Regions from separate parts of the Priestia sp. FW507-14D1A genome, predicted to be linked through region 2. Evidence: riboswitches for the same ligand, from Rfam matches in the RefSeq annotation. Region 2 holds a riboswitch; each other region holds the start of a gene.
What was found. A riboswitch is a leader RNA that binds a small molecule or an ion and turns the genes downstream of it on or off. The one in region 2 is predicted to bind cobalamin.
Positions count from the first base shown of each region.

Region 1: another riboswitch for cobalamin. It lies ahead of AC3WJG_RS14865 ((2Fe-2S) ferredoxin domain-containing protein); the one in region 2 lies ahead of metE (5-methyltetrahydropteroyltriglutamate--homocysteine S-methyltransferase).
Region 3: another riboswitch for cobalamin. It lies ahead of AC3WJG_RS08450 (ribonucleoside-diphosphate reductase subunit alpha); the one in region 2 lies ahead of metE (5-methyltetrahydropteroyltriglutamate--homocysteine S-methyltransferase).

Region 1 is NZ_JBYSWQ010000003.1:243,240-253,384, forward strand. It holds gene cobM (precorrin-4 C(11)-methyltransferase) at 1-176, opposite strand, end outside; gene cobI (precorrin-2 C(20)-methyltransferase) at 173-874, opposite strand; gene AC3WJG_RS14835 (bifunctional cobalt-precorrin-7 (C(5))-methyltransferase/cobalt-precorrin-6B (C(15))-methyltransferase) at 877-2,073, opposite strand; gene AC3WJG_RS14840 (cobalt-precorrin-5B (C(1))-methyltransferase) at 2,063-3,166, opposite strand; gene AC3WJG_RS14845 (precorrin-8X methylmutase) at 3,170-3,817, opposite strand; gene cobK (precorrin-6A reductase) at 3,823-4,590, opposite strand; gene AC3WJG_RS14855 (sirohydrochlorin chelatase) at 4,587-5,498, opposite strand; gene cobJ (precorrin-3B C(17)-methyltransferase) at 5,517-7,139, opposite strand; gene AC3WJG_RS14865 ((2Fe-2S) ferredoxin domain-containing protein) at 7,153-7,533, opposite strand; cobalamin riboswitch at 7,636-7,815, opposite strand; cobalamin riboswitch at 7,934-8,112, opposite strand; gene AC3WJG_RS14870 (hypothetical protein) at 8,260-8,418, opposite strand; gene AC3WJG_RS14875 (M42 family metallopeptidase) at 8,771-9,808, opposite strand; gene AC3WJG_RS14880 (cation:dicarboxylate symporter family transporter) at 9,916-10,145, opposite strand, start outside.
Region 2 is NZ_JBYSWQ010000001.1:327,508-337,652, reverse strand. It holds gene AC3WJG_RS02050 (sugar porter family MFS transporter) at 1-312, shown strand, start outside; gene AC3WJG_RS02045 (metallophosphoesterase family protein) at 571-1,446, shown strand; gene AC3WJG_RS02040 (hypothetical protein) at 1,976-2,227, shown strand; SAM riboswitch class I at 2,308-2,418, shown strand; cobalamin riboswitch at 2,498-2,686, shown strand; gene metE (5-methyltetrahydropteroyltriglutamate--homocysteine S-methyltransferase) at 2,836-5,130, shown strand; gene AC3WJG_RS02030 (acetate uptake transporter) at 5,273-5,890, shown strand; gene AC3WJG_RS02025 (GNAT family N-acetyltransferase) at 6,035-6,535, shown strand; gene AC3WJG_RS02020 (hypothetical protein) at 6,712-6,933, shown strand; gene AC3WJG_RS02015 (helix-turn-helix transcriptional regulator) at 7,030-7,230, shown strand; gene AC3WJG_RS02010 (hypothetical protein) at 7,388-7,552, shown strand; gene AC3WJG_RS02005 (DUF5301 domain-containing protein) at 7,584-7,997, shown strand; gene AC3WJG_RS02000 (hypothetical protein) at 8,080-8,220, opposite strand; gene AC3WJG_RS01995 (LysE family translocator) at 8,387-9,019, opposite strand; gene AC3WJG_RS01990 (transglutaminase-like domain-containing protein) at 9,158-9,769, shown strand; gene AC3WJG_RS01985 (hypothetical protein) at 9,898-10,071, shown strand; gene AC3WJG_RS01980 (DUF5391 family protein) at 10,109-10,145, opposite strand, start outside.
Region 3 is NZ_JBYSWQ010000001.1:1,549,151-1,559,295, reverse strand. It holds gene AC3WJG_RS08480 (isochorismate synthase) at 1-738, shown strand, start outside; gene menD (2-succinyl-5-enolpyruvyl-6-hydroxy-3-cyclohexene-1-carboxylic-acid synthase) at 725-2,479, shown strand; gene menH (2-succinyl-6-hydroxy-2,4-cyclohexadiene-1-carboxylate synthase) at 2,483-3,292, shown strand; gene menB (1,4-dihydroxy-2-naphthoyl-CoA synthase) at 3,309-4,127, shown strand; gene AC3WJG_RS08460 (o-succinylbenzoate--CoA ligase) at 4,210-5,673, shown strand; gene menC (o-succinylbenzoate synthase) at 5,677-6,780, shown strand; cobalamin riboswitch at 7,060-7,245, shown strand; gene AC3WJG_RS08450 (ribonucleoside-diphosphate reductase subunit alpha) at 7,379-9,622, shown strand; gene AC3WJG_RS08445 (ribonucleotide-diphosphate reductase subunit beta) at 9,639-10,145, shown strand, end outside.

The DNA of each region.
Region 1 (10,145 bases), on a different contig from region 2:
AAATGCATACCCGCTGTTTTTAACACTTCAGCTCCTGGTTTAGACTTAGCAACTAGCTCTTGACTTACCAGTGAGTCAGCGTACAAGACAACATCTGCCTGCTGAAGTAATTTTAAGCCTTTTACGGTAATTAAATCTGGATCTCCGGGTCCAGCTCCGATTATGTATAACTTCATTTTCGCACCACCATTAGCGTTAAGTATTGTAAATCCGCTCCTTCTAGTTCTGAAGCTTTCCAGATAATTTCTTCATCTGACGTTACTTTTGTCACCACTGACGCTTTTTCAAGCAGATCAAGCTCTTTTAAAAGACCGACCATAAAATCGATGACTTTGGCCACTTTAATAAAAATGACGCAGTCGTTTTCCATTAATACTTTTTTCATTGTTTCATAATCTTCACGAGCAGGAACAATTGCTACGTGTTCATCACCGTCTGCTAACGGAATACCTAAACGAGATGCAGCTCCATTAATGGATGAAATACCAGGAATTACTTGAATCGGAGCTTCAGGGTGACGTTCTTGCATCAGGCGCATCATGTGAATAAACGTACTGTAAAGCATAGGGTCGCCTTCTGTGACAAATGCTACATCTTTTCCTTCCTGGAGCTTTTCCCATACTCGTTCTACCGTTTCGGTCCATTTTCTTTCCAAAATAGCAGGATCTTTTGTCATTGGAAACACAAGGCCGAGCATATCTTTTTCATTTGCACTGAAATAGACATCAATAATTTTTTGGGCGTAGCTTTTGCTTCCTTTTTGTTTTTTCGGATACGCGATAACGGGTGATTCTTTTAATTTACGAAATGCTTTTACTGTAATCAGTTCTGGATCTCCCGGTCCAACTCCAAGTCCGTACAATGTTCCAATCATATTCATTCTCCTCTTTTGGCTGTAATAATATAAATGGGGTTTAAAGCGTCAAATCGCGTTAAATGTAAAATGGGCTTGCTTCTTGAAATTTGTGCAAGCGTAACAGCAGTCTCGAATCCTCGCTCTTTAAAAGCTTTCATCGCTTCTGCTAAATTTTCAATCGTTACGGCATTTAATACGATGCGCCCTCCTGCATTTAATCGGCTGCAGCACACGTCCAAAATGGTTTCCATGCCTCCTGCTGTCCCTCCAATAAACACCGCATCAGGATTAGCAAACTCACTTAACCCTTCCGGTGCTTTTCCGTGCACAGTGTGGGCGTCTACTCGAAATTTCAATAGATTTTCTCTGCAGTTTTCTAAGTCTGCTTCATTTTTTTCCACGGCAAAGATTTGTCCTTCACGCGCAATTTTAGCCGCTTCAATTGCGACTGAACCCGTACATGTTCCGATATCCCATACGACGCTGTCTCTCTTTAGCTGCAGGGCGCTAATACTAAGTGTACGAACTTCTTTTTTAGTAATAAGTCCTTTGTCCGGCTTGCGTTGAATAAATTCATCGTCCTCTATTCCAAGAGGCCAAATTGGGCTTTTTTCTACCTGCTTTAATATCACGACATTAAGCGGGGAAAAGAGTTGATTCGCCGCTTCTTCCAGCGTAAGCAGCTGACAGCGCTCCGTTTCTCCTCCTAAATTCTCTGCTACAAACATCTTGTATTCCGTCATGCCAAATGACAATAAGTAGTTTGCCAGAGCACTAGGAGAATTTTGCTCATCTGTTAAAATCGCTACTTTTTTATGACCGTCTATGCGCTGAGCGAGTCCCTTTATACTTCTGCCGTGCACGCTTGTAAAATAAGCGTCTTGCCATCGCTCTTTTAAACGTGAGAATGCAAGCTGAATAGAACTTAAATAAGGATATATTTCAACGTCTAGCTTTGTAGAAAGATAGCTTCCTATTCCGTAAAATAACGGGTCGCCTGAGGCTAACACAACCACATTTCCTTCTTCGTTTTTTAAACGTTCAACAAGAGGAGAAAGACCCCCTTCAATCGCTACTTTTTCTCCTTCGAAATCTTGAAAAAAATCCAGGTGACGCTTTCCTCCAATTAGCACATCACTTTCATACACCCACTGTTCATACATCGGAAGCAAACTTAACTTCCCATCGTCACCAATTCCAATAATTTTAATTGCCATGTTGCACCGCCTGTCCTAAAAAATCTCCTTTTAATGTGTAAAGAGACGTATCGACATCGATTCCGTCCCCTACTTCCTTTAATGCTGATAAACAGCAGTACTCGCACAGTTTTTCAAAAAACTGATGATGACCGCTTTGCGTCATTAAATCTCCCACTTGAGAAGCTGTGTTTGCACCTTTTATTTCCTCTACCAGTTCAGCAGAAGCGCCTGACTCAGAAGCAGCTTTTGCTAAAAAATTAAAATCAATGGGTGCACTTTTTGAATGAACCATCATAACGCCCTGCGCGACTTTTGAAAACTTTCCCATCATGCCTACGAGCGACACTTTTTTCATTCCTTGCTTTTTACATTGTTTTAACGTAAATCCAACAAAATCTCCCATTTCGATAAATGCTTCTTCCGGAAGTTCAGGGAACTGTTTCATTCCATACTTTTCGCTTCGGCCCCCTGTCGTAATGACAACGTGCTCACAGTTACTCGCTTTAGCAACGCTGATGGCCTGAACGATACTTGCTTTATAAGCAGCTGTCGAGAACGGAACGACAATCCCCCGCGTCCCCAGTATCGAAATGCCTCCTAAAATACCTAGACGCGCATTTAATGTCTTTTTCGCCATTTCTTCTCCTTCAGGAACCGAGATGACAATCTTAACGCCTTTTTGTATATTGTATTGGGCTAGAAGCTGTTCAGCCGTTTCTTTCAGCATCTTTCTTGGAACAGGGTTAATGGCTGCCTCACCGACAGGAACTGGGAGACCGGGCTTTGTCACACGCCCTACTCCCACTCCTCCATCAATGATAATGTCTGCACCATTACACCACGAAACTTCAGAAATAATCAGCGCTCCGTGCGTGGCATCGGGATCGTCTCCAGCATCTTTAATGATGCTGGCTACAGCACTGCTTGTGCGATACTCGCATTCTTCAAGATGAAACGTAGCAAAGCGGCCGACAGGTAGGTAAATCGTTGACTCATCTTGCACTTCTCCTGAAATTAGCGTAAGCAGAGCTGCTCTCGTAGCTGCCGTTGCACAAGCGCCCGTCGTATAGCCTTCTCTGAGTTTCTTAGGTTCTTTTGGTACTTCCTTCATGCGTTACACCTGATCTGCAAGAATTGAAATTGCATTTAATGCAGCAACCGTTACCGTACTGCCGCCTTTTCGCCCGATGTTTGTAATAAACGGTACGTCAAGTTTTGCAAGTTCTTCTTTAGATTCAGCTGCTGAAACAAATCCTACCGGCAGACCAATAACAAGCCCAGGCTTCGCTTCTCCTTCTTTAATCAAACGAATTAATTCAAGTAAAGCTGTGGGTGCGTTCCCAATTGCAAAAATTCCACCGTCTGCTTCTTTGATGGCTTTTCGCATCGAAATAATTGCACGCGTTGTATTTAAGCGCTTTGCTTCTTCCATTACGTCCGGATCCGAAATATAAACTTTGATTTCACCGCCGTGTTTTTCAATTCGCTGCTTGTTTGTCCCTACTTGCACCATTTGTACATCTGCAACTACTTGCTTGCCGCTGCGAATAGCTTTAATTCCTGCTTGAATCGCATCTGGATGAAACAGCATGCTGCGCCCAAGTTCAAAGTCTGCAGACGCATGAATTACGCGCTGAACAATTGGGTACTGTTCGTCTGTAAACGGATGAGGCCCAAGCTCTTCTGTAATCATCTCAAAACTTTTTCCTTCTATTTGCTGAGGCTGAACAGTTAACGGTTTAAATTCTGTACGAAAATCCATCTCAATCAACTCCTATTTTGGTTTACTAAAGCATGAACCACTTCTTCAAAAGTGGAATACACGGTTCCATACTCAATTTTCGGTCGCCCAATCATAATAATATCTAAGCCTAACTCTTTAGCTGCTTCCACTTTTTCATCCACAGATCCAACTTTTCCGCTTTCTTTTGTGACCATGACCGTCACTCCGTATTGCTTATACAGCGCTCGATCAAACTCTTTTGTAAACGGCCCTTGAATAGCAATAATATTTTTTTGCGGGAATCCCAATTGCTGGCACTTTTCCATATTATCCAGCCTTGGAAGCATACGAGCAACAAGCCGTACATCTGAAAGAGGAAGCAGCTTTTCTGTAAAAACCTGCAGCGTTTTGCTGCCTGTTGTGAGCATAATAACTCCTTTTTTCACAGCTGCTACTTCTGCTGCTTCTTCATACGTAGAAACCATTGTCATATTATCATAGGTAAAAGCCTGCGAAGCCCGCTCATAGCGTATGTAAGGAATCGCTGTTTCAGCAGCTGCGCCGATAGCATTTTTAGACGCTTCTTCCGCAAAGGGATGACTTGCATCCACAATAGCTTTTACACGATGTTCGTTTACAAAATCCATCATATCTTCTTTTGTGAGACGTCCAATTTTCACTTTCACTTCTGCACGCTGTAATTCGATAGCTGCGTTTTCGGTTACAACCGTTGCCGTAACCTCATGACCTGCTTTTTTCACTTGCACGGCTAATGCACGTGCATCGCTAGTTCCGGCTAACAATAAAATCATTTTAGCCCGCCGACCTTATCTTCATGGTGGTCGTGGTCATGATGGTGATCGTGGTGATGGTGTCCGTGATCATGGTCATGATCGTGATGATGATGGTGATCAATATGCTCCATAATGCCGAGGCGATATTGACACGTATCGCAGTTCATTTTCACTTCCCCTTCTAATCCTTCTTCAGCACGTTCTTTTAAAATTGTCTGCAGTTTTGGGTGAAAACCGAAATAGCCGGCGAGCTTAAACTCAATGTTTTCATGCTGCATTTTATACTGCGTCACCATTTCTTCCAAACGCTTAATTAGTACTCCTGTAAATAAGAAATACGGGAGAATAACCACTTTTTTAGCGCCTAGTTTTAAACATCGCTCTACCCCTTCATCAATCAGCGGAGCAGTTACGCCCATAAAAGAAGTTTCAACGATTTTATAGTTTGTTTTTTCCCAAAGAAGGCGCGTAATTTTATATAAATCACTGTTTGCATCAGGATCACTTCCTCCTCGCCCTAAGACGATAACAGCCGTGTCTTCAGCTGGAGTTTCTAAATTCTCTCCTGATTCTTGTAATCTCGTTTTTAAAATTTCAAGGACTTCTTCATGAACGCCAATGGGACGTCCGTATACGAAGTTTACGTGTGGATATTTTTCCTTAGCTTCATCTATAGCCGCCGGAATATGTATTTTAGAGTGGCCCGCAGGCAAGAGCATAATTGGAATTACAACTACATCTTGTGCTCCTTTTGCCACACATGTATCAATGCCTTGACTTACATTTGGGCGTTCAAATTCTAGAAAACACGTTTCTACTAAAATAGATGCGTCCCAATCATGCTTCATAGTCGAAATAAATTCGCGAATTTGATCGTTCCCTTCAGGATCTCTGCTTCCATGACCGACAAATAAAACTGATTTCATATAATGCCCTCCCATTTTTTAATCTCCACACGGAGCTGGTTCTACTTTTATTTTTGGTGTTATATCTTGATAGTCGAATCCATAAACGTTCTTCACACGCTTAAAGAATTTATGAAACCGCTCATTAGGATGACCTTTTTCTTTATATTCATGGACAATGTTCTCCACTATTTCAACAATGTCGTCAGGCGCTATACCTTCCGCCACAATTTGACCTGAATGCGCATTGCGTCCAACCGTTTTAGCTCCTAAAAATAAATCAAACGCACCTTTTCTATAGACAATGCCGATATCTTCTTGAACAGCGCCATAGCAAGCCATACCGCATCCATTAATACCAAGCTTCAGCTCTTTTGGCATGTCCATTCCCCCGAGGCGTTTTTGTAATTCTTCCGTATGTGGAATAGCATCGCTTTTTTCTCCGTCACAAAAATCACACGCTTTAATTGTGAACACATCTCCGACCGGAGATAGTAAAAAGGAAGCTGCTTGGAGCTTTTTAATAATCACATCTGGCTGAGCCGTTGGGATTTGCAGTTTGATTTGATGGTCAGGTGTATACTCCATCGTACCTTTTTCACCAACAACTTCTGCTAGTGTTGTCATTTGAACAGGCGTGAATTTCTTATTGGCAAGTCCTGGACTAATCGCCACTTCGAAAATAGACTGTACTGGCTGACGTACGACCGCAGAAGTAGGTTCACCTAAAATTGCTTGAAGCGCTTCTTCTGCAAGAGCTCGTGAAGTTGCTGTTTCTTCTGTTTTGGTCTGAACTGCTTCAATAGTCGAAGCTGTTTGCTTTACAGTCTCTTCTTGATCGAGAGCCCATGGTTCTGCTTCTTTTCGAAGTCGCTGATGCGGTCTTAGCGGCTGCTCCGTTTGGTTGAGGGTATATTTTCGCTGATATCCGCGCGGTGTAATCATTAAATCGTCGTAAAAGAACGTAGATGAATTTCCGACAACAACGGTAGTCAGCATGCCAATTTCATGATTTAACATGTCTTTTAAGTTGGTCATTACGACTTCTTCACGGTCACGATAAGCGCTTTTCACAAGACCAACAGGCGTATCAGGGGAACGATACTTTAATAGAATTCTTTGCGCTTCAACAATTTGTCTTGTTCGTCTTCCGCTCTTTGGGTTGTAAAAAGCCACTACAAAATCTGCTTGTGCAGCTGCTTCAATTCTTTTTTCGATTAGCTCCCAAGGCGTAAGGTGGTCACTTAAACTAATTGTACAAGCATCGTGCATCACGGGCGCTCCAAGGAGAGATGCGCATGAATTGATAGCCGAAATGCCAGGAATTACTTCCAGCTCTACGCCCGTTTCTTTTTTCCAGCCTTTTTCAATCAACACTTCATACACAAGGCCTGCCATTCCGTATACTCCCGCATCTCCGCTCGAAATGACAGCTACGGTTTTTCCTGCTTCAGCTTGCTTTACAGCTTCCTGTGCACGGCTTACTTCTTCGGTCATTCCCGTACTAATAATTTGCTGATTCGTTAACAGTCCTTGAATTAATTCCACATAGGTTTTGTAACCGATGATCATATCACTTTCTTGAATGGCTTCTCTTGCTCGCTGTGTAATATGTTCAAAGCTTCCCGGCCCAAATCCAATAACTAAAAGTTTACCTTTCATGCTAGCTCCTCCTTTATGCGTTACTTTTTACTTTGTCAATTCCTTCTATGGAGTCACTGTTTTCCGGAGAAACGAAACCATTTTGATCATATTCATAAATAAGCGATTCCTTTATACTGCAGCCTCCTGCTAAATGTTCTTCGACAATCCGATGAGCCACGGTTTCAGTGACCTGCTTGTACCAATCTCCTGAAGGATAGACGATAGCTACAGGAGCATCTTTGCATCGTCCGTTACAACGTGTACGCGTTGTATGAACCGTTTCATCCAAATCCAGTTCTGTCACTTTATTTCGAATAGCTTGCGTGGCTTCTTCTCCACCTTTTCTCATACAGCTGCTTCCATTACAAATCAATACGTGATGTTTTGTTCCATTTAAGTTCCACGTCGTCACACTCATTCGCTCCTTTACTAAAAAAAGCGCCTCTATCAATGATAGAGGCGCAGAAAAATTCAAACTAAGTTTTTGCACTTCCACCTATATCCCGTAGGGTAAGCTTCGCATTAGAAAAAGGCTGGTTTCCTGACTTCGATTCATCACTTGATTGCGCCTTCCCGAATACAGTGGCATATGCAATCAGCTCATCTTCACAGTGGCGGGTACCGCGCTGGCTTCACACCAGACTTCCCATTTAACGCAATGTGGACATTGCGCACCTTTTTTGCACGATATGTAGTTTTGCGATACGAGAAAAACCCGCTTCGCTAATATGCGAGCGGGTAAAACGTCAGAATAAGAGTGTACACGAATGCCACTTTAAGCCAACGTTTCCCTTCCCGCTCCCCGGAGAAATAGAAACTTCACAATAAAGACAGGTCTCCTGACTTGTGTATCATTCTACTTGAGAACCTTCCCGTGATTTTTCCACAGTGGTTATACTCGTTCGTCCACACTTACAGTTGCGGGGGCAGTACTGGTCTTTCACCAGTTTCCCTATTAAGCCTTCTTGGCATCTTTACTGTTGCTGTTTGATATATATGAACCTTTTAAACTATCAGAATAATAGAAGTAACTACCATATCATAGCGTACATTTTTTTTTATTTCAACTCTATTCTTTTTATAGGATATAAAGAGCCATAAAAAAACAAGAGCAAAAAATCAGCTCTTGTTTTTCTACTTATATAGCTACCAATGTTAAATGAGGATCATTATAATACACGACTTCTGAAAGAACTTTACAGCCATTTGTTTTGGCAAAAGCTTCTCTCGCCTGCTTTTCAGTTTCAAATTCAAACATTTTCATTTCTTTTCCAGCATATACCGTCAGTACCCACATGAAAAGATTCGCCTCCGATTATTGTAGTGATCGCTATATCCACATTATGACGAAACCATTTCCTTTTGAAAACCCATTCTACAAAACTTGTCACAAGAAACTTTTAAAAATTTAAAAACATTTTAACTTCTGTAAATGAACAAAATGTACAAAAGGTTTAAGCAGTATTGTACCTTTTTAAAAAGGTGCTTTTTTAACCAACTGTTGATTCACCAGTAAAAAAATATATAGTATTTATAAAAAAAAAGAAGCCAGACAGCCGGCTTCTTTTTTAAGAAAGGAAAGAACAGACATCACAATCCCGTTCTGTTCTTTCCTTTGCATAAAAATACACTAATTAAATATCCCTTTCTTAAAGCAGAATCATGTTCGACTGAACATAGTAATAGAGAAGCTTATACGTATGATTCAATGAATCTTGATGCGTTCTCTCAAACGCATGAGAAGAATCAATTCCTGGACCAATCAAGCCGTGTACGATATCGTGTCCGGCACGAATAGCAGCAGAAGCATCTGATCCGTAAAACGGATAAATATCTAATTTGTACTGAATATCATGCTGCTTAGCTAGCTCCACTAAATGCTTTCTCAAACCGTAATGATATGGGCCGCTTGAATCTTTTACACAAATAGACACGGTGTATTCATCAGTAGATTGTCCATCTCCCATAGCACCCATATCAACCGCTAAGTATTCTACTGTTTGAGGCGTAATGTTCGAATTTCCTCCGTATCCAATTTCTTCATTATTTGAAATGAGAAAATGCGTAGTGTATGGCAGTTCGATCTGTTCTTCTTGAATTATTTTCATGAGCTGAAGCAATAAAGCTACGCTTGCTTTATCATCGAGATGACGAGATTTAATAAAACCGCTTTTTGTTATTTCTACACGAGGATCAAACGAAACAAAGTCGCCGACTTCAATTCCAAGACTGCGAACATCTTCTGCGCTATGTACTTTTTCATCCAATCGAATTTCTATATTTTCTTGATTCCGCTCAGCTTTCCCTGCATCTTTATACACATGAACAGATGTTTGATGCATAAGGATGGTTCCTTTAAATACTTCTCCTGATGAAGTTTCAATTTCACAATATTCTCCTTCAATAGAATTGTAGCGAAACCCTCCAATCAGGTCGATTTTCAGACGTCCACTCGGTTTGATTTCTTTTACCATAGCACCTAATGTATCGACATGAGCCGTCAGCATGCGGTGGTGATCTGTATCTTTACCGGGAATAGTAGCGACTAAGCCCCCTTTTCGATTGCGATACGTTTGAATATTTAGCTCTTTTACATAGTCTTCGACAAATGAAATTACCTTTTCTGTATTTCCAGAAGGACTGGGAATCGAAACAAGCTTTTTAATTAACTGAACAGTTTCCGTCATTATGACACTTCCTTTGTCTCTCATTTCTTTTATTTTACCATATGTTTCAAAAAAGATAACAGGCAACTCCAAACAAAAAAGCCGGGCATCTGCCCGGCTTTTTTGTTTTAAGCTATGTTTGATTTCTTTAATTCATTTGTGTAATTTAATGATTTTTGCTTATCAAACTCGCCTTCAGACTTGGACATTACAATAGCAGCTAAAGCATTTCCTACTACGTTAACTGTGGTACGCATCATATCAAGAATGCGGTCAATTCCTGCAATAAATGCCATGCCTTCAAGAGGGAAGCCCATAGATTCAAGTGTAGCAAGTACAACTACAAACGATGCCCCTG
Region 2 (10,145 bases):
GCGCCGCTTACGTGGATCATTGTAGGAGAAATTTTCCCGCTTTCTGTACGCGGAATCGGTGCTGGGATTTCATCTGCTTTTAACTGGACGGGATCGCTGGCAGTAGGGCTTGTGTTCCCAATTTTAGCTGATCAGTTTAGTTTGGGCGTTATCTTTTCAACGTTCGGGATCATTTGTATTCTCGGATTATTCTTCATACGTTTTGTAGTTGTTGAAACAAAAGGACGCAGCCTAGAGCAAATTGAAACGGACATGGCAGCTCGGTCTGCAAGCAAGTCTTTAAGTCCGGTTGAGCGTAATAAGTACGTTTGATTATAGTGAACGCTCAACTTGTAAGAACCCTTTGCTATCCCAGCAAGGGGTTCTTTTTTAGATTAGTAGGATTCTAGCTTTTATGTGGTCCTATCAGTGCTTTACAAAATAAAAGGATAGATAGGCTATGGAAACTAATTTAAATGTGCGTTCTGCTTACAAGAAGGTAGTGACCTTCATCAACAATTTCTCATATAAATAAGTAAGCTTGTTTACTTTTAACTAAATTTATTTATTAATAGGGGGATTAACTAGTTGATGAATTTGACGCTTCATGAACGTTCTGAAAAGTTATTAAAGCAAAGAATTAAACAATTAAACCCGAGAGATCCATTTAACTTTGTTTTTATGGGCGACAGCAGAGGTGACGGACCAAACGATAATTGTTACACGATGAGCGGTGAATTTGAGCTTGTGTTAAAAAAGGCGGTAGAATTGAACCCGCTGTTTATTATTCATGGGGGAGACACCGTCTATACAGGGAAAAAAGAGTATTTGGAGCATTTTGTTAAAGTTGTTGAAAAAATCGCACCAAACATTCCTATGTTTGTATGCGTAGGGAATCATGATGAATTAAACCTTGAGGAAAGCAACCTAGAAAACTTCAGAGCTACTATCGGAAAAGTACACTGGGTCATCGATATTCCTGTCTTCAACTTCCGATGCATCGCACTAAATAATATTATCAGTCCCAAGAATAAAATATATGGATTTACAGATAGAGAGCTGAATTATTTAGAGCAGCAGCTGGAGGATGCTCCTCGTAATACCGTTTTAGCTATGCATGCCCAGCCAAATATTGGCCGGTGGACAAACCTTGAAGGGTTTCCTGTAACGACTACTCAAAGTCAAGAATTTTTTGATTTAATTCAAGAACACCGCGTGAAAAAAGTGTTAGTCAGCCACGTGCATGCGTATGACGAGCAGTTTATTAGAAAAAACAGAAACGGGTCGTTTACGCTTGGAAGAGGCACTGATTTTGTATTGTCAGGAGGCGCCGGTGCTCCCCTTGATTTTGAGCCGCCTTTAATTTTAAACAATTATAATTTTACGGAGTTTTTTGTAAGCAGGTACGACATTTTAGGACCTCTTCTTTGGAAGGATTTTGGACGACCTCGAAGAAATTGTTTGTAAAAACAAGAAAGTAGAAAGCTAGGTTCAAAAAAAGAGGCTGGAACAAAAGGGTTTTAGACGAAGTGAAACGAATCATCGATCAAGATGTGTGATTAGTGGTTCGTTTTTTGGTTAGGGTAAACGTAGGTTTCATGTGTATAGGTCTTTCTAGCAGGTGATTGGAGGACAAGACGAAGACTCCCGCAAAAATCGAAATCTCGTACGGAAATCAACTGCGGTGTCACAAGGGATTCAGCTCATGTATCCCATTTGCCTTTAGATTGAATTCATTTCGTTATGTCTCAACCTCTTTTGGAAAAATGTGCATAACTCTTAACGAAACCTTGTAGCAGAAGGCTAAGTCAAACGTTATAATAGATAATGAATGATGATATATTCTCTATATTTGTCATATATTTGTATTACATATGTAATTAAAGAAAAACATTCACTTGATATACTGCTTAATGACTTAACTTTATCTTAAAATTTACAGTGAAATGCCTGCTTATAGAGGCTTAGAACATACACAGCAAATGGAGGAGCAATCATGGCAAACGAAAAGATGCAAGAAGGACTTGATCGTTTTATCAAGGAAGATTTAAATGACCTTTTAGGTAGACTGTTCCCCTTAATGGACCGGGAGTGTGCCGAAGAAAAAAGAAAGCTTATCGAAACAGCGGTAGAGTATATCTATTCGTCAGGATATCACCAGGGAGCAAAAGATTTAATTGAAACACATCGAAAAGATGATTACAAATTGTTAAGGCAAAAATTAGCGTCAGCACCTCCTAAAAACTGATTTTTTAAAAAAATTTTTTGACAACATAAATCTAAGGTGTTAAGATGACTCTACATTCAAAATATTATAAACAATTAAAACTCTTATTGAGAGAGGCGGAGGGACTGGCCCTGTGAAGCCCGGCAACCATTTAACATTCTTGTTGAAAAGGTGCTACATCCTGCAAAGCGTACAGCTTTGAAAAATAAGAGAGGATTTCATAGATACTATGCCTCTCTATTCGTGATAGAGAGGCTTTTTATTTTATGTGAATATGTTTTGAATGAACAATTTTATAAAAATGCATCAGGTGCTGTGTAACGAATGTACGCAGCTTAAAAGGGAAGACCGGTGAAAAGCCGGCGCGGTCCCGCCACTGTAATGGGGAGCAACTTATTAACCACTGTTTCATGTTGAAATGGGAAGGGATAGGAAGCGATGAACCTAAGTCAGGAGACCTGCCTGTTGTATGCACTTAAGCTCTACGGGATATAGAGAGGAGTGAGGAATACGTGTTGAGAAAAACAGGCTATCTCAACTTTAGTTAAGTATGCGTATCATCTCTCTTTTCATTTCGAAAAGAGAGATTTTTTAGTTTACCGATAAAAAATATACAGGGAGTGGAAAAAATGAGCAGTGTAAAAAGTTCAAACTTAGGTTATCCAAGAATTGGTGAAAAACGAGAATGGAAAAAAGCGCTTGAACAGTTTTGGGCAGGAAAACTAGAGAAAGATATCTTTTTGCAGGAAATTGAGTCTCTTCGTCTAGGGCATTTAAAAAAACAGCGTGACTCAGGAATTGAATTGATTCCAGTCGGCGATTTTAGCTTATACGATCACGTGTTAGATACAGCCGCTATGTTTGGTCTAGTGCCAAAGCGCTTTGATTATGACGGAGGACCGGTATCGCTTGAAACGTATTTTGACATCGCGCGAGGAACAAAAGGTGCGGTAGCCTCTACGATGACAAAATGGTTTAACACAAATTATCACTACATCGTACCAGAGCTTGAGGAATGTACGCCGTCTCTTGTAGAAAATCGCCCGCTTCAGTTTTACAAAGAAGCAAAACAGAAGCTGAATATTGAAGGCAAGCCCGTGATTTTAGGTCCAGTAACATTTGTAAAGCTGTCAAAAGGATATAAAAAAAATGAGTTTAAAGAAATAGTTGAACAATTTGTTCCTCTGTATGCGACTATTTTAGCTGAGCTTCAGGCAGAAGGAGTAGAGTGGGTACAGATAGATGAGCCGATTTTATCTACAACGCTATCAAAAGAAGACCTGGCACTTTACACAGAAGTCTATCAAACTTTGAAGGAAGCGGCACCGAATGTAAAAAACATTTTGCAAACGTATTTTGACAGCGTTGATCACTACAAAGAAGTTGTGTCTCTTCCTGTTGAAGGAATCGGTTTAGACTTTGTGCATGACCGAGGCGAAAATCTCACGGCTCTTAATAAATATGGTTTTCCGAGTGATAAAGTGCTGGCAGCAGGAGTGATTGACGGACGAAACATTTGGCGTGAAAATTTGGACGAACAGCTTTTAACAATCAGTGAAATTGAAGAAGCCGTATCAAAAGACCGTTTGATTCTGCAGCCTTCATCAAGTTTATTACATGTTCCTGTCACGGTGAAAAATGAAGAGACGATTGATCCAGTATTGAAAAATGCGCTCTCTTTTGCAGATGAAAAGCTAAAGGAAATCACGCTTTTAGCAAAAGCAGTGCAGCAAGGAAAAGAAGCAATAGAAGAAGAAATAAGCGTAAACAAACAGGCAATTCAAGCATTAAATGGATCATCTTTTCGAAATCATCAAGACGTGCAAAAAGAGCTGAAGCAGCTGCACAGTTATAAAGCAGAGCGACAAGCGCCGTTTGACGTACGTCAGCGCGTTCAGCAAGAAGCTTTTCAACTGCCGCTTCTTCCAACGACAACGATTGGAAGCTTTCCGCAAACAAAAGAAGTGCGAAAAGAGCGTCTAAAATGGCGTAAAGGCGAGTTAAGCGATGAAGCATATGAAGCGTACATTAACGAGGAAATAAAAAAATGGATTGAAATTCAAGAAAACATCGGCTTAGATGTCCTTGTGCACGGAGAGTTTGAGCGTACGGACATGGTCGAATACTTCGGTGAGAAATTAGGAGGCTTTCAGTTTACAAAGTTTGGCTGGGTGCAATCTTACGGTTCTCGCTGCGTGAAGCCGCCGCTTATTTACGGAGATGTATCGTACGAGCAGGCGATGACGATCAAAGAAACGGTCTACGCACAGTCTTTAACCAATAAGCCAGTTAAAGGAATGCTGACGGGTCCGATTACGATTTTAAACTGGTCGTTTGTGCGTGATGATATCCCGCGCTACGACGTGGCAAATCAAATTGCGCTTGCTCTTAGAAAAGAAGTAGAAGCACTTGAAAGTCAGGGCATTTCAATGATTCAAGTAGATGAACCGGCGCTGCGTGAAGGATTGCCGTTAAAACGAGAAAACTGGAACAGTTACTTGAACGCTGCGGTGTATGCGTTCAAGCTAGCGACGGTATCGGTGCAAAACGAGACGCAAATTCACACGCATATGTGCTATTCGGAATTCGAAGAAATTATTGATGCGATTAAAGCGCTGGATGCCGACGTGATTTCTATTGAAACATCTAAAAGCCACGGCGAATTAATTTATGCGTTTGAAAAACATACGTATAATCAAGGAATTGGACTTGGCGTATATGATATCCACAGCCCGCGTGTACCGAAGCTTGAAGAGCTTCAGCGAAACATTGACCGTGCTCTAAAGGTGCTTGATCCTGCATTATTTTGGATTAATCCCGACTGCGGCCTTAAAACAAGAGGAATCAGCGAGACGGTTGAAGCTTTAAAAGTGATGGTTGAGTCTGCAAAACAAACCAGAAAAAATTTATTACAAAACGTTTAATAATAAGAAAGTAAAGGACAAGCAGTGTAACCGCTACACTGCTTGGTCTTATGGGATTTTAAAAGGCCAAAAATATCCATTGACACTTCCCGTACATTTTTGTATCTTTTTAAAGGTGTTTTTAAAATCAGGGAGGTACAACATGAGTAACAACAGCACGCAGCACGTTAAAATTGTAACAGCGGATCCATCAGCGCTAGGTCTATTCGGACTTGCCATGGTAACACTTGTTGCATCGTTTCAAAAGCTTGGGGTAACCGATGGTGTTTCATTGGTATTGCCATGGGCGATTTTTTTAGGCGGAATAGGACAGTTAATCGCGTCTATGCAAGATTTCAAACATAATAATACCTTCGGCGCAACTGCTTTTGGTGCCTTCGGATTATTTTGGCTAGGTGTAGCTATGACATGGCTTATTCAGCTTGGAGCATTTGGGGAAGCGCTCGCAAAAGAAGCGGATCCGAAGCAGCTCGCATTTGCTTTTGTCGGCTACTTGATTTTCAGCGTTTTTATGACAGTTGGAGCAATGGGCACTCATAAAGTATTATTTATTATTTTTGTGTTAATTGATTTCTTATTCATTGGATTATCGCTAAGTACATTTGGTGTGGCATATGAATACACGCACTTACTAGCAGCAGTGTCAGAGCTATTAATTGCTCTGTTTTCTTTCTATGGATCTGCAGCGGCTGTATTAAATACTCACTACGGTCGAGTTGTGCTTCCGGTGGGCAAGCCGTTTGGTGCATTTATCAAATAATCAAGACGTTAATTAAAAAGCGAAGTAGGGTTGAATTCTGTGTGATGCAGAGGTCAATCCTTTTTTGTTTGGGCATTTTTATATATAGTAGAAAGAGATAGTTATATGTAATAGAAGCTTTTAGAGAAAAAAGAGAAATACATAATGAAAGGAAACGTTTCAATGATTATAAGACAAGTGGATGAAAAAGATTTAAACCAATTAATTACGTTAGAAAACAAAGGCTTTACACCTGAAGAAGCTGCCTCAAAAGATGCATTTATCACGCGGATCAACACCATTCCTGATACGTTTATCATCGCCCAAGAAAATGAAGAAATAATCGGATATGTGAACGGTCCCGTCATTTCAGCTCCGTTTATTACGGATGATTTGTTTGAAAAAACGATTTCGAACCCTGAGACAGGCGGTCATCAAAGCATTTTAGGGATTGTTGTAAATCCCAAGCATCATCACAAAGGAATTGCCAGTATGCTGCTAAGAGAGTTTGAAAAACAAGCGCGGAACAAACAGCGTTTAACGATTACTTTAACATGTAAAGAAGAATTGATTCCGTTTTACGAAAAAAACGGATATATCAATCAAGGCGTTGCCGAATCTCAGCATGCAGGCGTGCAGTGGTTTAATATGAGTAAGAAGCTTTAACAAACAACGAAATAGAAAAGCACAAGCTTCCTTTAAGGAGTTTGTGCTTTTTTATATTAATTTCTGTGTAGTTATTATAAATATGTAAAAGTAAAGGTGGTATTGACATGAATAAGTACGGCTTTTTTTATTGAGAGGGTGCACAGGTGTTTAATCTATTTCGTTGCTTCTAGCGGTTGATTGAAGGGCAAGGCGAAGACTCCTGCGGGAAAAGCGGCACAGGTGAGACCCCGCAGGAGCGAAAGCGACGAGGAGGCTCAGCGCCCGCTGAAAGCGAGACCTTGCACGGAAATCAACAGCGGTGTAACAAGCGATTTATACTCAATCATTTCTCTCATTTTTTCGTCTTTAGACTGGCTCACTCTCGTTATGTTTCAATCTCTTTTTTAGGTAGGTAAGAGACATTGACTTGTCAAACATATTTGACAGTAACAAGAAAAATAATATAAGATATGGATGTAAAAAGTTTTTTACATTTTAGAGATGAGTGATGAATGGTGGAAAATCGAATTAAAGAACTGCGTAAAAGCAAACGGATGTCTCAAGACGAACTGGCAAAAGTATGCGGCGTATCGAGACAAACGATTAATGCAATTGAAAACAATAAGTATGATCCAAGCTTAACGCTAGCTTTTCAACTTGCTACAGAGCTTGGAGCAACAGTAGATGAGCTGTTTTTATTTCATAAATCATGATGAGTTAGTTAAAAAGAGAAGGTAATGTGAAGTAGTGATCTTACTAGTAGAAGTTTTAACATGGCTGTAAGCTAAAAGCACCTAAGTAAACAGTAGATCAATATTACTTCTATCATTTTATAAAAAAGAGATTTACAGAGCAACGGTGGTGAAAGGAATGAAAAATCGAGCTGCCGGAGTAGCTCTTACAAGTATCGGCATGTTACTGTTGATGGTAACGTTAGTACTTCCTGTTCCGGGATTAACGTATAGTTTACTTGTAGGAAGCAGCATTCTACTAAAAGGCTGCGGGACAGGAGGAATAAAAAGGTGTATCACGTGAATGCAGCGTGATATAGAAAAGGAGGTTCCTTTTGAAAAAAAGAACGATTATTATAGCTGCACTTTTATTTATTGTCGTATTTTATTTTACATATACCGGGAAAGCCTATCAGTTAAAAGACGTCATAAAAGTAGATGAAGCAAACGTTACGCGTATTGAAATAGATACGGACGAAGGAAAGCGTGTAGTAGATGATAAAAAGAATACGAAAGAGATCGTACACTCTTTGTCACAGATAGAAGTAAAAAAAAGCAAGGAGCTCGACCCAAAGTTTGACCAAGCTTACTGGGTAAAAATCGTTGAAAACGGAAAAGATGCGTACGGTTTAACGATTTACGATAATGATTACATAAAAGCGTTTAGCTTTGAAGATAAAAAACAGGCGACATATACGATTGTTAAAGATCAAAAAGTAGATGTGAAAAAGCTGTTTTCAACTAAATAAACAAACCTACTAAAAAAGACAGCCAGCGCTGTCTTTTTTTATGAAAATAATAGATTGAAAATTACGACTATTTAAAACGGAATTAATCCTTGCCTATATAATTAATAAATGATTGAATTAGGTCAATATCAGGGTTAACTAATAGTGCTGGAAGAAGGCCAAATGTTAATAATACAAGAACGTTTGATCCAATAAAGATGCGAAGTGCTTTTTTGATTTTCATGATATTTCCTCCCTTTTTTATATTTTCGTATAAAAAGAGAAAAAAATCAATAGAAATGTGACGAATTTGTGAACTTTTTGTCTAATAGTCCCTGATAGATGATAAAAATTCCCTCTCTATACTAGATAAAGAGGGGATATAGCACGTCATAAAATATGTAGAAACATTAAAAATACAGGCGCAGATTCTCAATAAATCGGTAGAGGAAATAGCATGAAAAGCCAATTAAGATACATCCAGCTGCAATAGAAACCCATTTGATATAAAGCTGATTCAGCACTTTTCTAGTTCCAGAGACAATCGTCATTAAGCCTAGGTCATGAATTAAAATCCCTGTTAATATTCCGGCAGCAATCACTAGGAAATGAAACGAGTGAGAGGATTGAAGCGAATTGGTCAGCACCGTTCCAAACACGCTGAGCCAAAAAATGAGATTGCTAGGAGAAATCGCAACAAAGATCCCGTTCACATAAGAAGAGGAAAACGACTTTTTTACGTGTTCTCCAGGAGCCGTTATATCATGGTCGGCATGTTTAATACTGTCATAGCCAATATAAAGTAAAAAAAGCGCTCCTATAAGCCACATGATAAGCTGTATAAAAGGAGCCGATAAAACAGAAGCCAGTCCAGAGTAAAGAAGCACAATTAGTAATAAATCAACCGTTATTCCTCCGAGTCCAACAACCCATCCGTGAAGAAACCCGTTTTTTAAACCTTGTTTTGTCATTTCAATCGTCACCGTACCAACGGGAAGGGCAATCGAAAGACCGAGCAGTACATTTGTCAAAAATAACGTCACCAAAAACAAAACCTCTTTCAATCTTGTATCTACTATCGTTTTCCGTTTAAGTGGTCTTTCATTATATAAAAATATGTAATAAAATTCAATATTATGTATAAAAAAACATATGGTGAATATAAGAGGAGGAAAAAGTAAATGAAATTGATTTGTGAATCGTTGGAAAAAGAAGACTACACGCAAGAACTTCCAGAAGTGAACTTTACACATCCTTTGATTCAACAAAAGGTACGTGAACTCAAAAGCAGCTTGCCTCATTCTTCCCTAGCGTACATAAAAAAAGCCTATGAGTTTGTGAGAGATGAAGTATCTCATTCCTGGGATATTCAAAGCAAAATCATCACGAAAACCGCTTCAGAGGCTTTAAAAGAAAAGGAAGGAATTTGTTACAGCAAGTGTAATCTATTAGCCGCTTTGCTGCGTGCAGAAGGGATTCCTGCAGGCTTTTGTTATCAAAGGCTGATACTTGGAGATACGATAGACACAGGCTACTGTATTCATGCCTTAAATGCAGTTTACATTAAATGTGAAGAGAGATGGATTCGATTAGATGCGAGAGGAAATAAAGAAGGAGTGCAGGCCGACTTTTCGCTAAAAAAAGAAAAACTGGCTTTTCCAGCGAATTCTATACGGGGTGAAATTGACTACCCAGTTATTTATACAAAACCTCATAAAAAAACAATGGACGTGTTGTCGCAGTACGAAGACTGCTTAGATATGTATTTACACTACTTGCCTACCGAGCTATAAAAAGAGGTTGCGACAAAAGTATGTTAGTTGAAGCAAAATTAGAACGATGAATTGAGATTCTTGGTAGAGAATCCAACTCGTTGGAATTTTTTATTGGAAGGTTTTATGTATATGGCTGCTTCTATCTGATGATTGGAGGGCAAGACGAAGACTCCTGCGGGGAAAGCGGAACAGGTGAGACCCCGCAGAAGCGGAAGCTACGAGGAGGCTCACCTGCCGCCCGCGGAAAGAGAAGTCTTGCACGGAATCAAAAGCGGTGCAACAAGCGGTTCAGCTCATCTCTCCAATTTGTTCGTATTTAGGCAAAATGGACTTAGATGCCTCAACCTCTTCATCATTTTAAACGCTTTCCTGCACGGTGGCCGACGGTCTTTTA
Region 3 (10,145 bases), 1.2 Mb from region 2:
GCTCGTCAATTAAAAGTAAAATTTAATGAAGATATTTCTACTGAATACGTGCTTCAGCGTCTGTTAAAGGAACAGCCAACTAGCTACACATATATTTTAGAGGGAGAGCATCAGCATTTTATCGGCGCTTCCCCAGAAAGGCTAGTGCAAAAACAAGGAGATTATGTGTTTTCCACATGTTTAGCGGGTTCGATTCCAAGAGGAAAGACAAGGCAGGAAGATCACGAACTAGGTGAGGAATTGCTTCAAGATCCCAAGAACTTAATTGAACACGATGTTGTTGTTCATATGATTAAAGAAGCGATGAATTCTTACTGTTATGAAGTAGAAATTCCAAGTAAGCCAAGTTTATATAAAACAAAGCATATTCAACATTTGTATACACCTGTTAAAGGACGTATAAAGGAAGATGTGACGCTATTTTCATTTATTCAAAAGCTCCATCCAACACCAGCGCTAGGAGGATATCCTCAACAGGAGGCCCTGCCTATTATTCGAAAGCTAGAATCCTTTGACCGAGGGTGGTATGCAGCTCCTTTAGGATGGATGGATATCAACGGAAACGGTGAGTTTATAGTAGGAATCCGCTCCGCTGTTATTCAGCAGAAAGAAGCCGTTTTATTTGCGGGCTGTGGAATTGTAGCAGATTCTACGCCTGAAAGTGAATATGAAGAAACAAGAATTAAATTCAACCCGATGCTTTCAGCTTTAGGAGGGATTATGCGTGGAACACATTAAATCATTAACAACGTATATTGCGTCATTCGTGGATGAATTAGTAGAAGCAAATGTTGAAGAAGTAGTGGTCAGTCCAGGGTCACGTTCAACGCCTATTGCGATGCTTATGGCTGAGCACCCTAATATTCATGTGCACTTAAATATTGATGAACGTTCCGCCGGCTTTTTTGCTCTAGGAATAGCAAAAGCAAAGAAAAAACCAGTGGCGCTTGTATGTACATCTGGAACAGCTGCAGCGAATTATTATCCTGCAGTAATTGAAGCTCACTATTCACGCATTCCTTTAGTCGTGATCACAGCGGATCGGCCGCATGAGTTAAGGGATATAGGTGCCCCGCAGGCCATTAATCAGAATCATCTTTTCGGTCAATATGCGAAGTGGTTTGTAGATACAGCTTTACCAGAAGAAAGTGCAGATATGAATCGTTATATTCGAACAGTAGCTTCAAGGGCTGTTCATACAGCTCAAGCTATACCGAGCGGTCCTGTACACATTAACGTACCTTTACGTGAACCGATTGTACCAGATTTATCTATTGAAGATTTATGGAGTCAAGGGAAACGCGGTAAATCATATGTGTCTGCTATTCATGGAGAAGCATCTCTATCTGAAAAAGGTTTCGAAGAAATTGCGAAGCGCTTAGAAGGAACAACAAAAGGACTTATTATATGCGGAGATCAAATGTCTTTAAAAGCAGTAGACAGCGTATGCCGTTTAGCTGAATCTTTAAGCTTTCCAGTGCTCGCAGATCCGTTATCACAATTAAGAAGCGGCAAGCATTCAAAAGAAAATGTAATAGAGACATATGATACATTTTTAAAAAGTGATAAGGTTGATGAGCGTTTTCACCCGGAAGTTGTCATTCGTTTTGGCGCGATGCCTGTATCAAAACCGCTATTGCAATTTTTGAAAGCACACGAGCCGACAGAAATGTTTGTAGTGGACCAAGGTAAAGGCTGGAGAGATCCTACTTTGCGTTCAACAGTGATGATTGAAGCCGATGAGACATTATTTTGTGAAGAACTGATCAAACGTCTTTCAGCGAATCAAGAGGAATCTACTTTATGGCTGAGTCTGTGGAAAAAGATTAATGCTCAAACTGTACAGGCTTTAAGAACATTAACTTCTGGCCAGGAATGGTTCGAAGGACAAGTAGTTCAAGAAATTGTTGATGTAGTACCTGAAGGCACGGCTTTGTTTGCTGGAAATTCAATGCCTGTTCGAGATATTGATTCTTTCTTCTTAAATACGGAAAAAGAGATTCCACTCTTTGTAAATCGGGGTGCAAATGGAATTGATGGTGTAGTTTCGTCTGCTCTAGGCGTAAGCACGGCTTACGATCACACCGTTTTATTTATTGGTGACCTATCGTTTTATCACGATCTAAATGGTCTTTTGGCAGCTAAAATGCATAATTTAAATTTAACCGTTGTGCTAGTTAACAATGACGGCGGAGGAATTTTTTCATTTTTACCGCAGTCAAAACAAGAAAAGCACTTTGAATTTTTATTCGGTACGCCAACTGGATTAAACTTTGAGCATGCGACTCGTCTGTATGATGGCACATTTTCTTCAGCAAGCAGCTGGGAAGAATTTCGACATGCAATGAACCATGCTTTCGCAAAAGGCGGGTTGCATGTTGTAGAGATTCGTACAACTCGTACAGAAAATGTAGAGACTCATCGCAGTTTGTGGAAACTTGTTTCCGAGGAAATAAATTTGTCAAACGGTGAGGAATAAGCAATGATGTATCAATTAAGTGGTGTATCTTACTATGTGCACACCGAGGGGAAAGGAGAGCCGCTGCTTCTGCTTCACGGTTTTACTGGTTCTTCTCAAACCTGGCGTACCCTTATGAAGAAATTCGCTAAAGACTATCAGGTGATTGCTGTTGATATTATTGGTCATGGCCAATCAGCAGCTCCGAAAGAAATCAAACCATATTCAATGGAAGCAGTTGTTGAAGCACTGCATGAGCTGCTTCAACAGCTATCTCTATCACAGGTGAATGTAATCGGATATTCGATGGGAGGAAGACTTGCTCTTTCATTTGCTCAGCGATATCCACACCTTGTGAAAAAGTTGTTATTAGAAAGCGCATCGCCTGGTTTAAAAACACGAGAAGAACAAAAGCTAAGAAAAGAAAAAGATGAACAGCTGGCGAGCCGCATTATGAAAAATGGGATTGAAGAGTTTGTGAACTATTGGGAGGAAATCCCTCTGTTTCGTTCTCAAAAGCAATTGCCTCGTCATGTCCAAGAAGCGGTGCGTAAAGAAAGACTTTCTCATACAGAGATCGGCCTTTCCAACAGTTTGAAAGGAATGGGGACAGGAGTCCAGCCGTCCCTTTGGGAGAAGCTGGACGATCTGGTGATGCCGGTTTTGCTTATTACAGGAGAAGTAGATCAAAAGTTTTGTTTAATTTCCAAAGAAATGCAAACATTAATACCAAATGCTACTTCTAAAATTATTTTAGGGACAGGCCATGCAATTCACGTGGAACAACCCGAGATTTTTGGTAGAATAGTAAGTGAGTTCTTAGCTACTACATAATTAGGAGGAAATAAAGATGACAGTTGAATGGACATCAGTACGTCAGTATGAAGACATTTTATACGAAACATATAACGGAATCGCTAAAATTACGATTAACCGTCCGGAAGTGCACAATGCATTCCGTCCAAAAACAGTAATGGAATTGATCGATGCATTTGCTTATGCTCGTGACGATGCAAGCGTTGGAGTAATTGTATTAGCAGGTGCTGGGGATAAAGCATTTTGCTCAGGCGGAGACCAAAGAGTTCGCGGCCACGGCGGCTATGTAGGAGAAGATGAAATTCCACGTCTAAACGTTCTAGATTTACAGCGTTTAATTCGCGTAATTCCAAAGCCGGTTGTTGCGATGGTATCAGGCTATGCAATTGGCGGAGGCCACGTTCTTCACGTTGTATGTGACTTAACAATTGCAGCGGATAACGCAGTCTTTGGACAAACAGGTCCTAAAGTAGGAAGCTTCGATGCAGGATATGGCTCTGGTTACTTAGCTCGCATCGTAGGTCATAAGAAAGCGCGTGAGATCTGGTTCTTATGCCGTCAGTACAACGCTCAAGAAGCACTAGACATGGGATTAGTAAACACGGTCGTTCCATTAGAACAGCTTGAAGCTGAAACAATTCAATGGTGTGAAGAGATGTTAGAAAAAAGTCCAACCGCTCTTCGTTTCTTAAAAGCAGCATTTAATGCTGATACGGATGGCTTAGCTGGTATCCAGCAATTTGCGGGTGACGCAACGCTTCTTTATTACACAACCGATGAGGCAAAAGAAGGTCGCGATGCATTTAAGGAAAAACGCAATCCAGACTTCCAACAGTTCCCACGTTTCCCTTAAACAGCTGAAACAGCTTGGTGATTATCATCAGGCTGTTTTTTCAATTTAATTTAGTTAATCAGTATAAAAAGGAGAGAAATTCATGAGTAGCCAAACGATTCCTAATGGGCTTATGCAAAGAGCATATTTGACGCCAAATCGAGTGGCGGTAGAAACACCGCAAACGTCTCTTACGTTTCAAGAGCTTCATAAACGTGTTCAAAAAGTAGCACAGCAGCTTTCGTTTAACGGTGTAAAGCAAGGCGATACCATTGCTTTATACATGAAAAATAGAGTGGAGTTTATTGAGATTTTACATGCGGTTTCTTATATTGGCGCCCGGTTGCTGCTCGTCAACACGCGTTTGACAAACGAAGAAATTAATTATCAGCTAACAGATGCAAACGTGTCGTTGCTTATTGCGGATGAAACATTTTTAATGAGAGAATTCCAAAGTTCCATTACTCAGCTTACTTTACCTGCTTTAAAAAGTTCTCCAGAAGCAGAAACAGGTTTTCAAAAAACGTGGAATCTCGAGGACACATTCACCATTATGTATACGTCTGGAACAACAGGTCATCCAAAAGGAGTGCTGCAGACATATGGAAATCACTGGTGGAGTTCCGTTGGCTCAGCGCTTAATTTAGGATTAAATGAAAAAGACTGCTGGCTTATAGCGGTTCCTTTGTTTCATATTAGCGGCTTATCTATTTTAATGCGGAGCGTCTTTTACGGAATGAAAATCATTTTAGAAGAACGGTTTGAAGCAAGAGCAGTAAATGAAGCGATTGAAAACAAAGGGGTAACGATTATTTCGGTTGTCACTTCCATGCTGTCCAACATGCTCGATGAGTTAGGGGAACGGAAATATCCGCATACGTTTCGATGCATGCTTTTAGGAGGAGGACCTGCACCGCTTACTATTTTAGAAGCTTGTGTGAGTAAAGAAATTCCTGTTTATCAAACGTATGGAATGACAGAAACATCTTCACAGTTCGTTACGCTTTCACCTGAAGATAGTTTGCGAAAACTGGGATCAGCAGGTAAACCATTATTTCCATGTGCAATGAAAATTGTAGATGAAAAAGGAAATGAGACCAGCGAAGCAGGAGAAATTATTGTTAAAGGTCCAAATGTTACAAAAGGATATTTAAATAAACCTGAAGCTACTGAAAAAGCAATTCAACAAGGCTGGTTCTATACAGGAGACATCGGGAAAGTGGATGAAGAAGGCTTTCTATATGTGTTAGACAGACGTTCAGACCTTATTATTTCAGGTGGAGAAAATGTATATCCAGCTGAAATTGAAAATGTTTTGTTGAAGCATCCCGCTGTTAAAGAGGCCGGTGTAACGGGAGTAGCTGACGAAAAATGGGGACAAGTGCCAGCTGCATGTGTTGTTGTAAACGAAGACGTTTCAGATGAAGAATTATCTTTACACATTCAACAATTTTTAGCAAAGTACAAACTTCCAAAGTATTTCGTTCGAGTACAGGAGCTGCCGCGAACGGCTTCTAATAAAATCATACGCCGGAAGCTATCATCGTTCATACAGAAAGGGAGCTAATCGATGATTATAAAAAAAGTACATCTTTATAAAATTGACATGAAGCTTCTTTCTCCTTTTTCAACAAGCTATGGTACAGTGCAGGATCGAGAATTGATTTTGCTTGAAGTAGAAGATGAACAAGGATTTACAGGGTGGGGAGAAGTAGTTGCTTTTTCATCTCCTTGGTATACGGAAGAAACGATTCAGACGTGTTTTCATATGTTAGACGATTTTTTAATTCCCTCGCTTCTTCATCAGCAGCTTCAAAAACCAGAGGATGTTCAAAAGTTATTCAAACCTCTAAAGCGAAATAACATGGCTAAAGCAGCTTTAGACTGTGCTGTGTGGGATTTGTATGCAAAGCGGCAGAACAAACCGTTATCTGAAGTAATTGGAGGAGTAAGGTCTGCTGTAGAAGCTGGAGTGGTAGTTGGCTTAAATGATATTTCCATAATGAAAGAACAAATAAAGACTTACATGAAAGATGGCTATAAGCGCTTTAAAGTGAAAATTAAGCCGGGTGCTGACTATGAGCTACTGAAACAAATTCGAGATGAATTTCCAAGCATTCCTCTTATGGCTGATGCCAATTCAGCCTATACGTTAAGCGATAGTGATTCATTGAAGAAACTAGATGAATTGAATTTAATGATGATCGAACAGCCGTTAAGTTCTGATGATATCCTTGATCATCGATTGTTACAAAAGCAAATGCAGACGCCAATTTGCTTAGATGAAAGTATTGTGAGCTATGAAGATGCACGTCATGCAATTGAACAAAGAAGCTGTAAGATTATCAATGTGAAAATCGGTCGAGTTGGCGGAATGTCCGTAGCAAAGCAAATTCATGATTTGTGCGCCCAGTATGGTGTAAGACTTTGGGTTGGCGGAATGTTAGAAGCCGGGATTTCAAGAGCTCATAACATCGCCCTTGCGACATTGCCTTCTTTCACGATACCAGGTGATATTTCTGCGTCATCTCGCTATTGGGAAAAAGATATTATTAAGCCCGAAGTAGAGGTAGAAGCCGGAGTAATAAAGGTGAAGGGAAAACCGGGGATAGGATACGATATCGATAAAAACTTTATCAAAACAATCACAGCATTTGAAAAAGAATACCAATAATTAAAAACCGTTTTTTATGTAAAACGGTTTTTTTTATTGAGGTTGTCAATGTTTAGTAGAAAAATAGGACAAATTTTTTAAAAAGAGCACATTGTTCCATCAAGCGTGTCAAAACATGTTATGATGGAATAGTTTGATGAAAAAAGTCGAAGAGTTTTATCGTAAAAAACAAAATTATTTTTGAAAATAGGTTGATAGTTTTCTAAGTTGTCCTATATAATGTGTTTATAACATAACACAATATGTTGTTTTGAAATCGATAATAAAATACTATATTTTGTGTTTTCCAGTGAAAAAGGTGTCTGATAAAAAGACTTAAAAGGGAATTTGGTGAAAATCCAAAGCTGTCCCCGCAACTGTGAATGCTGATGAAATAAGGAGATCCACTGTGAGTAAACATCATGGGAAGGCCTTAAAGTAAAAAGAAGCATAAGTCAGGAGACCTGCCTTTTTTATGTCGTTTTATCTTCTTCGGGAGGTGAGAGGGTAGAGCGAGGATTGAGAAAAGACTTAGTGTCTTCTTCTATCTTCGTTCTATTCGCTCACCGAGGTACGGTGAGCGATTTTTTATTTTGAAGTGAAGAGAGGAGCCATATTTATGGTGAATACATTAAAGCCTACAATTCTACATGAATTAACTGCATATATTGAACGTTTAAAAAATGAATTTACGCAGCTTGATTTTTCTTTGTATGAGGAAAAGGTTATTCAAACTGTTACAGTAAAGGAAAATATGACGGACGAAAAGGTTGCAAACGTCCTAATTTTAGCAGCCTTAGAGCGTATTTCAATGGAAGAACCAGATTGGACGTACGTAGCGGCAGACGTCTACTTAAACGAACTATATCGAAAAGCAGCGGACAACCGAGGTTATGATAAAAAAGAGAAGTACGGTTCGTTTTATCAGCTTATTCAAGAACTAACAAAAATCGGCATTTATAATAAACAGCTATTAAAAACATATACAGAAGAAGAAATTAATGAAATTGCTTCAGTCATTATTCCTGAACGCGATCGTTTATTTACATACATTGGATTGTTGACATTAGCAGATCGCTATTTAGCGACATCACATGATAAGCGCGTATACGAATTACCGCAAGAACGTTTTCTTATCATTGCTATGACGCTGATGTCTCAAGAAAAGAAAGAAAATCGAACAGCATTAGTAAAAGAAGCGTACTGGGCGCTTTCTAGTCTATATATGACGGTTGCCACACCAACGCTTTCAAACGCAGGAAAGAGCTACGGACAGCTATCTAGCTGCTTTATTGATACGATTGATGACAGCTTACGCGGTATTTATGATAGCAATACAGATTTGGCCACGCTTAGTAAAAATGGAGGCGGAATTGGTGTCTACCTCGGTCATATTAGAAGCCGAGGAAGTGAGATAAAAGGTTTTAAAGGCGTATCATCAGGAACAATTCCATGGATGAAACAGCTAAATAATACGGCTGTAAGTGTCGATCAGCTAGGTCAACGACAAGGGGCTATTGCCGTATATTTAGACGTATGGCATAAAGACATCTTTTCATTCTTAGACGCGCGGTTGAACAATGGTGACGAACGCCAGCGCACGCATGATTTATTCACTGGCGTATGTTTGCCAGATTTGTTTATGGAAAAAGTAGAAGCACGTGAAGACTGGCACTTATTCGATCCTCACGAAGTTCGTACGCTGATGGGCTACTCGTTAGAAGATTTTTATGATGAAGAAGAAGGCAGCGGTTCGTTCCGCACTCGTTACGCTGAGTGTGTAAATAATGAACAGCTTTCAAGAGAGACAGTACCTGCTATTGAAATCTTCAAGCGCATTATGCTTTCGCAGCTTGAAACGGGGACGCCTTATATGTTCTATCGTGATACGGTTAACCGAGCTAATCAAAACCGCCACGAGGGCATGATCTACTGCAGCAACTTATGTACAGAAATTACGCAAAACCAAAGCACAACGGTCGTAACAGAGGAAATTACGGAAGACGGAAAAATTATTATTACAAAGAATCCGGGCGATTTTGTTGTATGTAATCTTTCTTCTATCAACTTAGCGAGAGCCGTAACTGAAGATGTGCTTGAACGTTTAATTCCAATTCAAGTACGCATGCTTGATAACGTTATTGAGTTAAATGATTTGCCGGTACTTCAAGCAAAACTAACAAACCAAAAGTACCGCGCAGTAGGGCTTGGCACATTTGGTTGGAACCATTTGCTTGCCTTAAAGAAAATAGCATGGGAAACAGATGAAGCGGTAGCATATTGCGATGAATTGTATGAGCAAATCGCTTACTTAACCGTACAGGCAAGCATGAACTTAGCTAAAGAAAAAGGTGCATATCCATTATTTAAAGGCTCAGATTTTGAGTCAGGCGCTTATTTTGAAACACGTAAATACACAAGCGAAGCGTGGAGTGAACTGCGTAACGAAGTTCAAAACAATGGGATAAGAAATGGCTACTTAATGGCTGTAGCACCTAATTCATCAACATCTATTATCGCGGGTTCTACTGCAAGTATTGATCCGATTTTCCGTAAGTTTTATTCAGAGGAAAAGAAAAACTATAAAATCCCGGTGACGGCACCGGATTTATCACCAGCAACAAACTGGTATTATAAGTCCGTTTATTTAATTGATCAGCACTGGAGCATTAAGCAAAACGCCAAGCGCCAGCGCCATATTGATCAATCCATTTCATTCAACTTATATGTGCAAAATGATATCCGAGCAAAAGAGCTGCTGGATCTTCATATGACGGCATGGAAAGAAAAGTTAAAAACGACCTACTACGTACGTTCAACATCAAGTGAAGTCATTGAAGAATGTGAAAGCTGTCATAGTTAAAAGGAGTGAATAATTGATGACAAGCATGTTAAAACGAGAATTAATGAACGAAACAGCTCCGAACCGTTCGACAGGAATCATCAACGGCAAGAGCTCAAATATTCTAAACTGGGATGACGTCCGATTTTCATGGGCGTTCCCTAAATACAAGCGTATGCTAGCTAACTTCTGGACGCCGTTTGAAATTAATATGGGTCAAGATATTAAGCAGTTCCCTCAGTTAACGGCTGACGAACAAGAGAGTTTTTTAAAAATTATTGGCTTGCTGGCGCTACTGGACAGTATTCAATCAGATTATGCTAGCAAAGTAGCTGACTATGTAACCGATTCTTCGATTAATGCTCTAATGATTATTTTAGCGCAGCAAGAAGTGGTTCATAATCATTCGTATTCATATGTTTTATCAAGTCTTGTACCAAAAGGAAAACAAGATGAAGTATTTGAATACTGGCGCACAGACGAAAAGCTTCGCGCTCGAAATGACTTTATTACAAACGGATATAAAGCATTTAGCGAAGAAGCA